Regions from separate parts of the Comamonas sp. w2-DMI genome, predicted to be linked through region 3. Evidence: predicted binding sites of a transcription regulator. Region 3 holds the regulator's gene; each other region holds the start of a gene.
What was found. Region 3 encodes LexA, which represses DNA repair genes until DNA is damaged. Its sites were predicted from a motif close to ACTGTATNNNNATACAGT; they were not measured.
Positions count from the first base shown of each region.

Region 1: a site for LexA is predicted at 1,484-1,501, ahead of V8Z74_RS18170 (PA0069 family radical SAM protein). Genes of this name have one in related genera too.
Region 2: a site for LexA is predicted at 1,205-1,222, ahead of V8Z74_RS17380 (DNA topoisomerase IV subunit B). Genes of this name have one in related genera too.
Region 4: a site for LexA is predicted at 1,434-1,451, ahead of V8Z74_RS16920 (VRR-NUC domain-containing protein). Genes of this name have one in related genera too.

Region 1 is NZ_JBANEL010000018.1:101,739-104,592, forward strand. It holds gene V8Z74_RS18165 (LysR substrate-binding domain-containing protein) at 1-302, shown strand, start outside; gene V8Z74_RS18170 (PA0069 family radical SAM protein) at 299-1,402, opposite strand; gene rnk (nucleoside diphosphate kinase regulator) at 1,824-2,231, shown strand; gene V8Z74_RS18180 (acyltransferase family protein) at 2,312-2,854, opposite strand, start outside.
Region 2 is NZ_JBANEL010000017.1:60,868-63,721, forward strand. It holds gene V8Z74_RS17380 (DNA topoisomerase IV subunit B) at 1-1,171, opposite strand, end outside; gene V8Z74_RS17385 (MFS transporter) at 1,448-2,653, shown strand; gene V8Z74_RS17390 (hypothetical protein) at 2,658-2,789, shown strand; gene V8Z74_RS17395 (SDR family oxidoreductase) at 2,832-2,854, shown strand, end outside.
Region 3 is NZ_JBANEL010000002.1:78,095-80,948, forward strand. It holds gene V8Z74_RS03095 (hypothetical protein) at 135-362, opposite strand; gene lexA (transcriptional repressor LexA) at 725-1,399, opposite strand; gene V8Z74_RS03105 (asparaginase) at 1,520-2,536, shown strand; gene adk (adenylate kinase) at 2,688-2,854, opposite strand, start outside.
Region 4 is NZ_JBANEL010000016.1:92,787-95,640, forward strand. It holds gene V8Z74_RS16920 (VRR-NUC domain-containing protein) at 1-1,402, opposite strand, end outside; gene V8Z74_RS16925 (nitroreductase family protein) at 1,506-2,372, opposite strand; gene V8Z74_RS16930 (hypothetical protein) at 2,571-2,854, shown strand, end outside.

The sequences.
Region 1 (2,854 bases), on a different contig from region 3:
AGGGATCCACCACGCGTTCGGCTCTGGAGGCCGTGCTCGCGGCCGCCCGCGTTCAGCCCGTGACCACGCTGGAAATCGGCAGCCGCGAGGCGATACGCGAGGCCGTGGCACGCGGCCTGGGCCTGGGCGTGATCTGCGAGGCCGAGTTCGTGCCCGACCCGCGCTTTCGCCCCGTGCGCATCGCGGGCGATCCGGCCAGCACCACCACTTATGTGTATTGCATGCGCGAACGCGGCGACAGCCTGCTGGTTCGCTCGTTCATGGACGCCTTGCAGAAGCGTGTCGGCGATCCGAGGATCTAGAACAGGCTGCGCTGGGCCTGCAGCAGCGACGGATGGTACTGGCCGCAGTCCAGCTGCACGCGCTCCCGGTTCAGGCCCAGCCGGCGGCAGGCCAGGGCAAAGCGCTGGGCCAGCATGTCGGACCAGAGGCCCGTGCCTTTCATGCGCTGGCCGAAGCGGCTCTGGTAGCTTCTGCCCTGCGCCCTGTCCTGCGCGTCCATGCCGTGCAGATCGCGTACGCGCTCCATCACGCGTGCGGCGCGGTCGGGATAGTGCAGCTGCAGCCACTGCTCGAACAGCGGCGCCACTTCCCAGGGCAGGCGCAGCACGGTGTAGAACGCCTGGCGCGCGCCGGCCTCGGCAGCGGCAGCCAGCACCTGTTCCATATCGTCGTTGAGGAACGGGATCTGCGGCGCCAGACTCACGCCTACGGGAATACCGGCCTGGGCCAGCGTTCGCACGGTGCGCAATCGCCGATGGGGCGCGGCCGCGCGCGGCTCCAGCCGGCGCGCCAGCTCGGGCTGCAAGGTGGTGATGGTGACATACACGGCCACCAGCCCTTGCCTGGCCAGCGGCGCCAGCAGGTCCAGGTCGCGCTCGACGCCGCTGCCCTTGGTGACGATGGAAAACGGATGCCGCGCCTCGGCCAGCACCTCGATCAGCCGGCGCGTGAGCCCGACCTCGCGCTCTATGGGCTGGTAGCAGTCGGTGACCGAACCCAGCATGACGGGTTCCGCCACATGGCTGGGGCGCGAGAGTTCCGTGCGCAGCAGCTGGGGCAGGTTTTCCTTGGCGATCAGCCGGGTCTCGAAATCCAGACCCGGCGAATAGCCCAGGTAGCTGTGCGTGGGCCGGGCGTAGCAGTAGATGCAGCCGTGCTCGCACCCCCTGTAGGGATTGAGCCCGAAATGGAAGGGGAGGTCGGGCGAATCATGGCGGCTCAGCGCCGAGCGGGCCTGCTCCCATTCCAGCGTGGTCTGCAGCGCTGCCAGCGCCTCTTCGCTGCCTGCCTCCTCCCAGCCGTCGTCGAAGGCCTCCCGGGCATCCCGGGCAAAACGGTGCGCGATGAAACTGGCCGAGCCCCTGCCCTTGAGCGCCTGCAAGGGCTGAAGCAGACGCACGGGCTCGCCCTGCCCTTCGTCCGGCAAGCACTCGGCATGGCGCCCTGGGCGAGCGGATGAATAGGGGCTTTGCATAATTCAACTGTATATAAATACAGTTAAATCTGCAAACACTGCCGCGCCAACCATGGCAAACATTTTTGCGGCCACGTACCGAATTCCACGCCAGCGCCCACCGGTCAAGCGAAGCCAGCTCACTTAACTAGAGCAAAACCGCCAAAATGGCAAGCAATCCGCACTGGCGCCGTGCGAGAAGCCTTGGCTTTCATGGCCGCTGCCCACACAATGGCTGCAATGCACCAACTTGGTGCTTTTCAAATGCCTTGGCCCGGACAACCCCGTTGCCCGGGCTTTTTTCCGTTGGCGCAAGCTGTTTTCTCCGCGCCCGCAGGATCACACCACCTTGCAAGGGAGTCACATCATGGAGCGCAAGCCCCACATCACTTTGTCGTCCTTGGATCTGGAGCGCATCGAAGCCCTGCTGGAAAAGCAGGCCGGCAGTTTTCCGGGCCGCGCCGCGCTGGAGGCCGAGCTGGACCGCGCCGACGTGCTGGAACCGGCGGAAATTCCGGCCAATCTGGTGACCATGAACTCCACCGTGCGCTTCACGCTGCTGGAGTCCGGCAAGACCAACACGCTGACCCTGGTCTACCCCAAGGACATGGACGGCAGTCCCGACAAGGTGTCCGTGTTCGCACCGGTGGGCATTGCGCTGCTGGGCCTGTCGGTGGGCGACCAGTTCCAGATGCCCAGCCCCACGGGCCAGGTCACGGTGCGCGTGGACGGCATCGACTTCCAGCCCGAGAGCGCCGGCGAGCTGCACCGCTGAAGGCCTGCACCCCGCCTCTCAACAAAAAAAGCAGCTTTGAAAGCTGCTTTTTTTGTGCATCAGGCAACAAGCCTGCGCCTTCAGCGCAAGCCTGCCACCACGGCCGTCAGCAGGCCCGCGCCGATCAGGCCGGCCTGCCAGCGCAGCGCCTCGTGCCAGGACGGCACATGGCGCTCGATCTTCTGGTAGAGCAGGTAGCCGGCCGCAATCGACAGCACGAATGCCGACACCATGCCGACCAGCGCAGCGGGAATCGAGGTCGGCCAGAAATGGCTTTCCACGGCATTGACCAGCAGGCAGACCGAAAAATGGATCAGGAACACCGAATAGGAAATCTGGCCCAGGCGGCGCAGCAGCGCCAGCCCCGGCCACCGGGCGAGCGCCGGGGTGCGCATGGCGACGATGAGCAGCAGCGCCGTGGCGCCGGCCAGCGCAATGCGATCGCGCCACTCCAGCACCAGCGCCGAGATCACCAGGGCCGCGATCAGCATGGCCCAGCTCCAGGCCGTGGAACGCCTGTCGGCCTGCACGGCCCAGAAGGCCATCATGCCCAGGCCGTAGGCACCGAAGAAGTACACGGCCCAGACGTCCCAGTCGGCATCGCGATTGAAGCCGTACAGCGA
Region 2 (2,854 bases), on a different contig from region 3:
TGATGGCGATCTCGGCCAGCTTTTTGCCGTAGTCCACATGCTGGTTCAGCCACAGCTCCAGCGCGGGGCGCACAAAGCCCGAGACCAGGCGCACGGCATCGCGCGAGTTCAGGCGCTCCTTGATCTGGCCCTGGAACTGCGGGTCCAGCACCTTGGCATTGAGCACATAGCTGGCGCGCGCGAACACGTCGTCGGGCATGAGCTTGACACCCTTGGGCAGCAGCGAGTGCATCTCGATGAAGGCCTTGACCGCCTGGAACAGGCCGTCGCGCAGGCCGCTGTCATGCGTGCCGCCGGCCGTCGTGGGAATCAGGTTCACATAGCTTTCGCGCAGCGGCGCGCCGTCCTCGGTGAAGCCCACGCACCAGGCCGCGCCTTCGCCCTCGGCAAAGCTGTCGTTGTTGCGGTCGGCAAAGCCCTCGCCTTCGAACAGCGGGATCACGGGCTCGCCGCTCAGGCTCTGCTGCAGGTAGTCGCGCAGGCCGCCCTTGAACTGCCAGGTCTGGTTGTCGCGCGTCTTTTCGTTGACCAGCGACACCGACACGCCCGGCATGAGCACGGCCTTGCTGCGCAGCAGGTGCACCAGTTCGCCCATGGGCAGGTGCGAGGATTCGAAATACCTGGCGTCGGGCCAGACACGCACCGTGGTGCCGCTCTTGCGCTCGCCGGCGGCCAGCGGCCGCACCTGCAGCGGCTCGATCACGTCGCCGCCCGAAAATGCCAGCGTGGCCACCTGGCCGTCGCGGTGGATCTGGGCCTGCAGGCGCGTGGCCAGCGCATTGGTCACCGAGACACCCACGCCGTGCAGGCCGCCCGAGAAGCTGTAGGCACCGCCGTTGCCCTTGTCGAACTTGCCGCCCGCATGCAGGCGCGTGAACACCAGCTCCACCACGGGCGCCTTTTCCTCGGGATGCAGGCCGAACGGGATACCGCGGCCGTCGTCCTCGACGCTGAAGGAGCCGTCGGAATGGATGGTGAACTTGATTTTCTTGCCGAAGCCGGCCAGCGCCTCGTCGGCCGCGTTGTCGATCACCTCCTGCAGGATGTGCAGAGGGTTGTCGGTGCGCGTGTACATGCCGGGGCGCTGCTTGACGGGCTCCAGCCCCTTGAGGACGCGGATCGAGCCTTCGGAATATTCGCTGGCGGAAGAAGAGGATGGTTTAGCTGCCATGGGGGCGGATTGTAGTGGCCTCTCCAGATAGAGGCTGGATAAATTCACAGTTGTTTGACTCCCAATACTCTCGCACAAACCCTAGCCCCCTGTCTTGTGCATTGGTTTGGCCGCGCGTTTGGGCAAGCCAGCCTGCCGCGCATGCGACGTCCTGCCCACGCCGAAAACCCGCAGTTTCGCTACAGTCATGCATTCGACCCCAGCGCGGCCTGCGCCGATGCGCGGGCTCCAGCACCCCATTGCGGACCAGGCATGACCAAGACAGCCACACCTCCCATGTCCATGGCACAGATTCTTCTGTGCGGCGGCGCCATCGTCACCCTGTCCATGGGCATACGCCACGGCTTCGGCCTGTGGCTGCAGCCCATCACCCAGCAGATGGGCTGGACGCGCGAGAGCTTTTCGCTGGCCATCGCGGTGCAGAACATCTCCTGGGGCATTCTGGGCATTTTCGTGGGCATGCTGGCCGACCGGCTCGGCGCCTTCAAGGTGCTGATCGGCGGCGCCGTGCTGTACGCGCTCGGCCTGGTCGGCATGGCCTTGTCGCCCACCACGCTGGTGTTCACGCTGACGGCCGGCGTGCTTATCGGCGCAGCCCAGGCCGGCACCACCTATGCCGTGATCTATGGCGTGCTGGGCCGCCAGATTCCGCTGGCGCGGCGCAGCTGGGCCATGGGCGTCACGGCGGCGGCGGGCTCGTTCGGACAGTTCTTCATGGTGCCCGTGGAAGGCGCGCTGATCTCCTGGCTCAACTGGTCCAACGCGCTGCTGGTGCTGGCGCTGCTCGCGCTGCTGATCGTCCTGCTGGCCTTCGGACTGCGCGAGCCGGGCTTCGGCTCGGGCACCGCCCTGCAGCGCGAGCAGACCGTGGCCCAGGCCCTCCGGGAGGCCTGGAGCACGCCCAGCTTCGTGCTGCTGACGGCCGGCTACTTCGTCTGCGGCTTCCAGGTCATGTTCATTGGCGTGCACATGCCCAGCTACCTCAAGGACTTCGGCATGGCGCCGCAGGTGGCCAGCTATTCGCTGGCCCTGGTGGGCCTGTTCAACATCTTCGGCACCTACCTGGCCGGCAACCTGGGGCAAAAGCTCCCCAAGCGTTACCTGCTGTCGGGCATCTACAGCCTGCGCTCGCTGGTGACGGTGCTGTTCCTGCTGGCCCCGCTGTCGCCCTGGTCGGTCTACATCTTCTCGGCGGCCATGGGCTTTCTGTGGCTGTCCACCGTACCGCTGACCAATGCCACCATCGCCCAGCTCTTCGGCGTGCAGCACCTGTCCATGCTGGGCGGCTTCGTGTTCTTCAGCCACCAGATCGGCAGCTTCCTCGGCGTGTGGCTGGGCGGCTATCTGTACGACCTGAGCGGCAGCTACGACATGGTCTGGTATCTGTCGATTGCCCTGGGCATTTTTGCGGCCCTGGTCAACCTGCCCGTGCGCGAGGCAGCCGTTGTGCGCAGCAACGCCGCCCCGGCCCAGACGGCCTGAGGCCATGCAGCTCAAGCCCTGGCAACGCATTTCCATCTGGACCGCCGTGCTGGCGGTGCTGCTGGCCGTGTTTGCCCTGTACCTGCAGCCGGAATTCATGGTCACACTGGCTGACCATGTCTGGGCCTGCTTCTGAGCCCTGGAGCATCCGGCCCAGGCGGCACGGCCGGGAGTTTCCATGCCCCGTATCGTCATCACTGG
Region 3 (2,854 bases):
GCACCCGATTGTGCCTTGAATAGACTCATTTTTGTGAGCATTCAACGGCCACGGCGCATGGAACTGTTTGCAAATACTTCAAAAATCGGATGCAGGCCTTGCCGGTTTCTATGGCGCGGCGGGGCCGCCATGCATCAGGCGTGCAGCGCGCCTTCGTTGGCGGCCATGCGCTCCAGCGCAGCACAGACATCGGCCATGCGGCCCGAGATGAGCAGGCATTCGGGCTGATTGCGCGGCTCGCGCTGGACGATGCGCAGCATGCGCGGCTGGCTGCAGGCGGGAGTGGCTTCGAGCGGCAAGGGCATCTGGGCGGAGGGAACAGCGGGCGCCGTGGCGCGGCGTCGGGAGCGGCTTCGGCGCATGGTGAAAACGGCAGGCCGGGCCCGCGTATCTTCGGATGGGGAATTGGAGAGCATTGCATCGCGAGGCTGCGACTGTGCTGGCTTGGCTGGTGCCTGCGATGAGGCTTGCGACGCGGAGTTCTCTCGCACGGCGGCATGGCGATGGGCCTGAAGGGCAAAGCGTGTCAGAGACAGCAGAGGCAAAGCGAATCCCATGTGGCAACTCCTGTTCCAAGAAAGTTCTTGCGAGGTTGTGGACGGGGCAGGATTGCGTTTTCAGGCAAGGCTCCGCCCGGGGCAAGGCCTTCAAGCCTTGCGCCTACCACCCGGGCAGTGCTGTGGGAATCGGCCCAGGGCGCCAGTGCCGGCGCCGTGGAAGCACGCTACATGAACATGCTGTTGCGTATCAGGCCTACGGCCAGGCCTTCGATGGCGAAAGGTTCGTCCGGTGCGACGTGGATGACCTTGTAGTCGGGATTTTCGGGCAGCAGCTCTATGCCCTGCGGCGTGCGCCTGAAGCGCTTGACCGTGACGTCGTCGCCAAGACGGGCCACGACGATCTGGCCGTTGCGGGCCTCGTGCGTGGACTGCACGGCCAGCAGGTCGCCATCCATGATGCCGGCATCGCGCATGGACATGCCGCGCACCTTGAGCAGGTAGTCGGGCTTGGCCGCGAACAGGCCGGGCTCCACGGAATAGCTCTGGTCTATATGTTCCTGGGCGAGAATGGGCGATCCCGCCGCCACGCGGCCGACCAGGGGCAGGACCAGCGGCGCCAGCGCGGCCAGCGGCAGGGCGAAGCTGGTGCCGCGGGCGGCATTGATGGTGCGCACGGTATCGGCGCGCAGGCGGATGCCGCGCGAGGTGCCGCTGACCAGATCGATCACGCCCTTGCGCGCCAGGGCCTGGAGGTGCTCCTCGGCCGCATTGGCGGACTTGAACCCGAAGGTGCTGGCGATTTCGGCACGCGTCGGTGGAGCGCCGGTGCGCGCAATGGTCGACTGGATCAGATCCAGGATCTGCTGCTGGCGGGGGGTGAGCTTGGGATGGTCGGACATGTCGGGCGGCTTGGAGTTCTGGATCAGAATTTCCGAACAGTGATCTGATAATTTATACAGTATCTGTATTTTTAACCAGTTTTTTGCGAGGGGCAAGTGGCTGAGGCAAAGATTGTCATTTTGGGCACAGGAGGAACCATTGCCGGCCGGGCGCCAAGCCAGGGTGACGGCGTGGGCTACACGGCGGCACAGATCTCGGTGGAGGGATTGCTGCAGGCCATTGCCGGCCTGGACGCAGTGGCTGGTGCCTGCCGGCTGGAAGCGGTGCAGCTGGCGCAGATCGACAGCAAGGACATGGACTGGGCGGTGTGGAGACTTCTGCTGCGCGGCGTGGCCCAGCTGCTGGAGGACGCGCAGACGCGCGCCGTGGTGATCACCCATGGCACCGATACCCTGGAGGAAACGGCCTGGCTGCTGCAGGCCGCGCTGCAGCCCGCCAAGCCCGTGGTGCTGACCTGCGCCATGCGCCCGGTCACGTCGCTGCAGGCCGATGGGCCGCAGAATCTGCGCGACGCCGTGGCTGCAGCGGCGCAGGCCGCCGATGCAGGCGCCGGCGGAGCCGGTGTCTGGGTGATGGCGGCGGGCGCGCTGCACGCGGGCCTGGCGGTGCAGAAAGTCCACCCGTACCGGCTCGACGCGCTGCGTTCCTATGAGGGAGGGCCATGCGCCTATATGGAAGAAGGCATGCTGCGCTGGGTTGGCAGGCCGGCGGGTGCGGCGGTGGATGCGGGTGCGCGGCTGGCGCGGTGGCTGGATTGCGATGCGCTGCCTTGGGTGGAGATCGTTGCCTCCGGTGCGGTACAAAGCGCCAGGGCCGTGAGGGCGCTGGTGGCTGCGGGTGTGAAAGGCCTGGTGGTGGCCGGGACCGGCAATGCCACGGTGCATGCGCATATGCTGCAGGCCTTGCTCGATGCCCGCCAGGCCGGCGTGCGCGTGTGGTGCAGCACCCGTTGCCTGGAAGGTGTGCCGGTACTGCCGCCCGGGGCAGCGGGATTGGCGGCCGACCGGGAGCATTGGCTGAAGCAGTGGCTGGTGCCGGCCGGGGCCGTGGGTGGACAGGCGTTGGCCGTGGTCCAGCTGCCGCCTGCCAAGGCGCGCGTGGCCATGATGCTGGATCTGGCCCTGGAGCCTTCTTGAACGGAGACAGCTACGCTGCCGAAAAAATCCGCTGCGCCTGCCCGGGCGCGAATGCGCCAACGTCGGTTTCACCCTGGGCCGGGTGGGGCTTGGCAGGCCATAAAAAAAGCACCCGGAGCGGGTGCTTTTTTATTGGGCGGGACAGAAGCGATCAACTCGACAGGGCGTTCAATGCACGCTCGGTGATTTCTTCCACGCTGCCCAGGCCGCTGATGGCTCGGTACTTGGGTGCCGAAGCGGGATCCTGCTTGGCCCAGTTCTGGTAGTAGTCCACCAGGGGGCGGGTCTGGCTGCTGTACACATCCAGGCGCTTCTTGA
Region 4 (2,854 bases), on a different contig from region 3:
GCGCCAGCAACGCTTCGTCCACCGTGCTCCAGAACACGAATGGCGACTGCACGCCGTTCTTCTCTGCATGGCGCTGCAGGATTGCTTGCCGGTAGGCTCCCGTGTCCAGCAGCTCCAGGCATGCGTTGAACAGGGCCGCGCGGCGCGCGGCAAAGTCCGGCGCGCCCAGGTCGGCGGGCCCGCTCTGGAACGGGTGAAAGAACGCGCCCGGCAGCGGCGCAAAGATGGCCGGCCAGCACAGCAGGCCGAACAGCGAATTGACCAGCGCATTCTCCACATAGAACACCGGAGCCTCGGCCGTGTGCCAGTGCGCACGCAGCACATATTCCACGGCCGTGGGCACGGCAGGCGCATCCAGCTCCAGCGTGACGGCCTCCGGGGAGCCTGCCGATTCCGGCGCGGATTTGCGCGTCGTGCCGCCCTGCCCCAGGCTGCGCCGCAACCGCGGCAGCATGCGTGCCACGCGCTGGCTTTCCTCGTCGCTCTCGGGCGCCTGCTGGGCCGCCAGCGCCAGGGCCAGGGCATCATCGAAGCGCTGCATGCGCTCGTACACGCGCATGCGCCGGTGGCGCGCCCCCGGATAGCCGCATTGCAGATAGGCGCGCTCGGCCTGGCTCCAGTCCTGCGCCCGTTCGCAGGCCTGGCCTATGCGCAGCAGCAGCTTGGCGCGGCGCTTTTCCAGCCAGGGATTGGCGTTTTCGCAACTGGCCACGGCCTGCAGCAGGACTTCGGCATCCTCGCCTTCGTCCAGCGCCTGCCGCAAGGCGCTCAACGCCAGATAGCAGTCGACGTCGGCCCGCGACTGGAAGGCGCGCGAATCCGCATCGAAGGCCACGCTCTCGTATCTGAAGATGCCCAGATCGGCCAGCACGAATTCCGACCAGTCCTGATGCAGATTGCCGAAGAACATCAGCCGCAGGCGCTCGCACATCTCGCCCACCATCACGCGCCAGAGCGGCTCCCGGGCAGCCGGGTTCCACTGCGCATAGGTTCGTGGCGCTGCATGGACGGCCTGCAAGGCTTGCAGCAGCGCACTCTTGCGCAGGCCGCCCGGCAGTCCCGCGCCGGCAAACAGCTGCAGCAGCTCCGGCTTGGTGTGCAGCGCAAACAGCTCGTCCAGCCCCATGGGCTCCTGCGTCGCCAGCCAGCCCACCTCCTGCAAGGGCGCTGCGGCTGCGGCCACGTCCGGGATTTCCTCGTAGACCAGCTTGCCGGCGCGGAACCAGGGACCGCGCCGCATCAGCATGCGCACCATCAGCGCCTGGGACAGCTGCGGCAGCGCTGCAAACTGCGCGAGAAAACGCTGCTCGTCGGCAGCCAGCAGGTCGCCATGGCGTTCGCCTATCCAGTCCAGCGCCTGCCGGAAATTGTGCAGGTAGTAGTAGCGATGGGGAGCAAGCATGGGCGCGGGCAAGGCAGCGAAAATCGCACTGACTGTATTTATATACAGCCATCATAGCAAGCCGCTGTTGTGCCCGCTGCACGCCGGGTTGTTGGGCCGGGGGCTAGGAAACCCGGGGCCCCAGCTCGGCCGCAGCAAGGGCCGGACCGGGAATCCACTGCGCACGCACGGCATCGAGCGCCACGGGCTTGCGCTGCGGCGGTGCCTGGGCAATGCGGCCCAGGCTGATAAAGCCGGCCAGCCACTCCGTGGATGCCAGGCCCAGCTGGGCACCCAGCACCGCATCGAAGCAGCGTTCGCCGCTGAGCACGATGCCGCCGAAGCCGAGCTGGTGGGCGGCATTCATGAAGTTGCCCAGGGCCGCGCCCGCGGCCAGCCACTGCTCGCGCAAGGGCACCTGCGTGCGCGCCCTGGGCGAGACCACAAAGCCCAGCAGAGCCGGCGAGCGCGTCGCATGCTCGCGTGCCCGTTCGATATCGCTGCGCGGCGCCAGCGGGTCGCGGCGCAGCTTTTCCTGCTCGAACAGATCGGCCAGCCGGGTGCGGTGCTCCTGCGCGAACACCAGCACGCGCCAGGGATGCAGGCTGCCATGGTCCGGCGCACGCAGGGCCGCCTCGATCATCAGGTCGATCTCCGCCGCGTCGGGGCCCGGCCCCGTCAGGCGCTTGGGCGAGACCGAGCGGCGCTGCAGCAGCGGCGCAACCACGGATTTCCGGCGTGACTCGGCAAAGCAACGCTGCAGCGCATCGACGGCGCCGGCCAGTTCGCGCGCCCGGGCCACCAGTTCCTCGCCTGCGGCGGTGAAGTCCACATGCCCGTTGCCGGCCACGACCAGCACCTGGCCGTATTCGCGCTGCGCATGCTGCACGGCCCGGCGCAATTCGGCCTCGGTCAGGCCGCAGTCCCGGGCCGCCTGCAACCAGTCCCGCGCGCCATGCAACGCCAGCAGATAGGGAAGAAATTCCTGCATCAAACTCCACCTCCAACGGACAACGGCGAGCCGATCCAGGCGCCTCGCTATATACCGCTGAATATACTGCCTGAATCCGGGATGCAAGGGCTTGCCGCAGGAGACCCGCAGGCCCATGGCGCATGCCGCTATGGCTTGAATAGCTGCTGCCGCATGAATACTCTTGCTTTCAGCTCGCAAACCCCATAAAAACCATGGATGCCCGGCGATGCACCGCCACCGCCCGGCCTGGAGCTACGCATTGCCGCCGAGCTGGCGCGGGGCCGCAAGATCGAGGCGGTCAAGCTGCTGCGCGAGGCTTGCCACCTGAGCCTGGCCGAGGCCAAAAGGCGTGTCGATGCCGCCGAACAAGGCCAGGCGCTGGACCTGCGCAGCGAAGTGCCCCGCGCCCCGTCAGCCGGCCTCGCGCCGGGCGAAGTGCCGCGCGGCAGTGCCCTGGGCTGGATGGCGCTGGCGGCGGCCGCCGCCGTGGCCTACGGCTT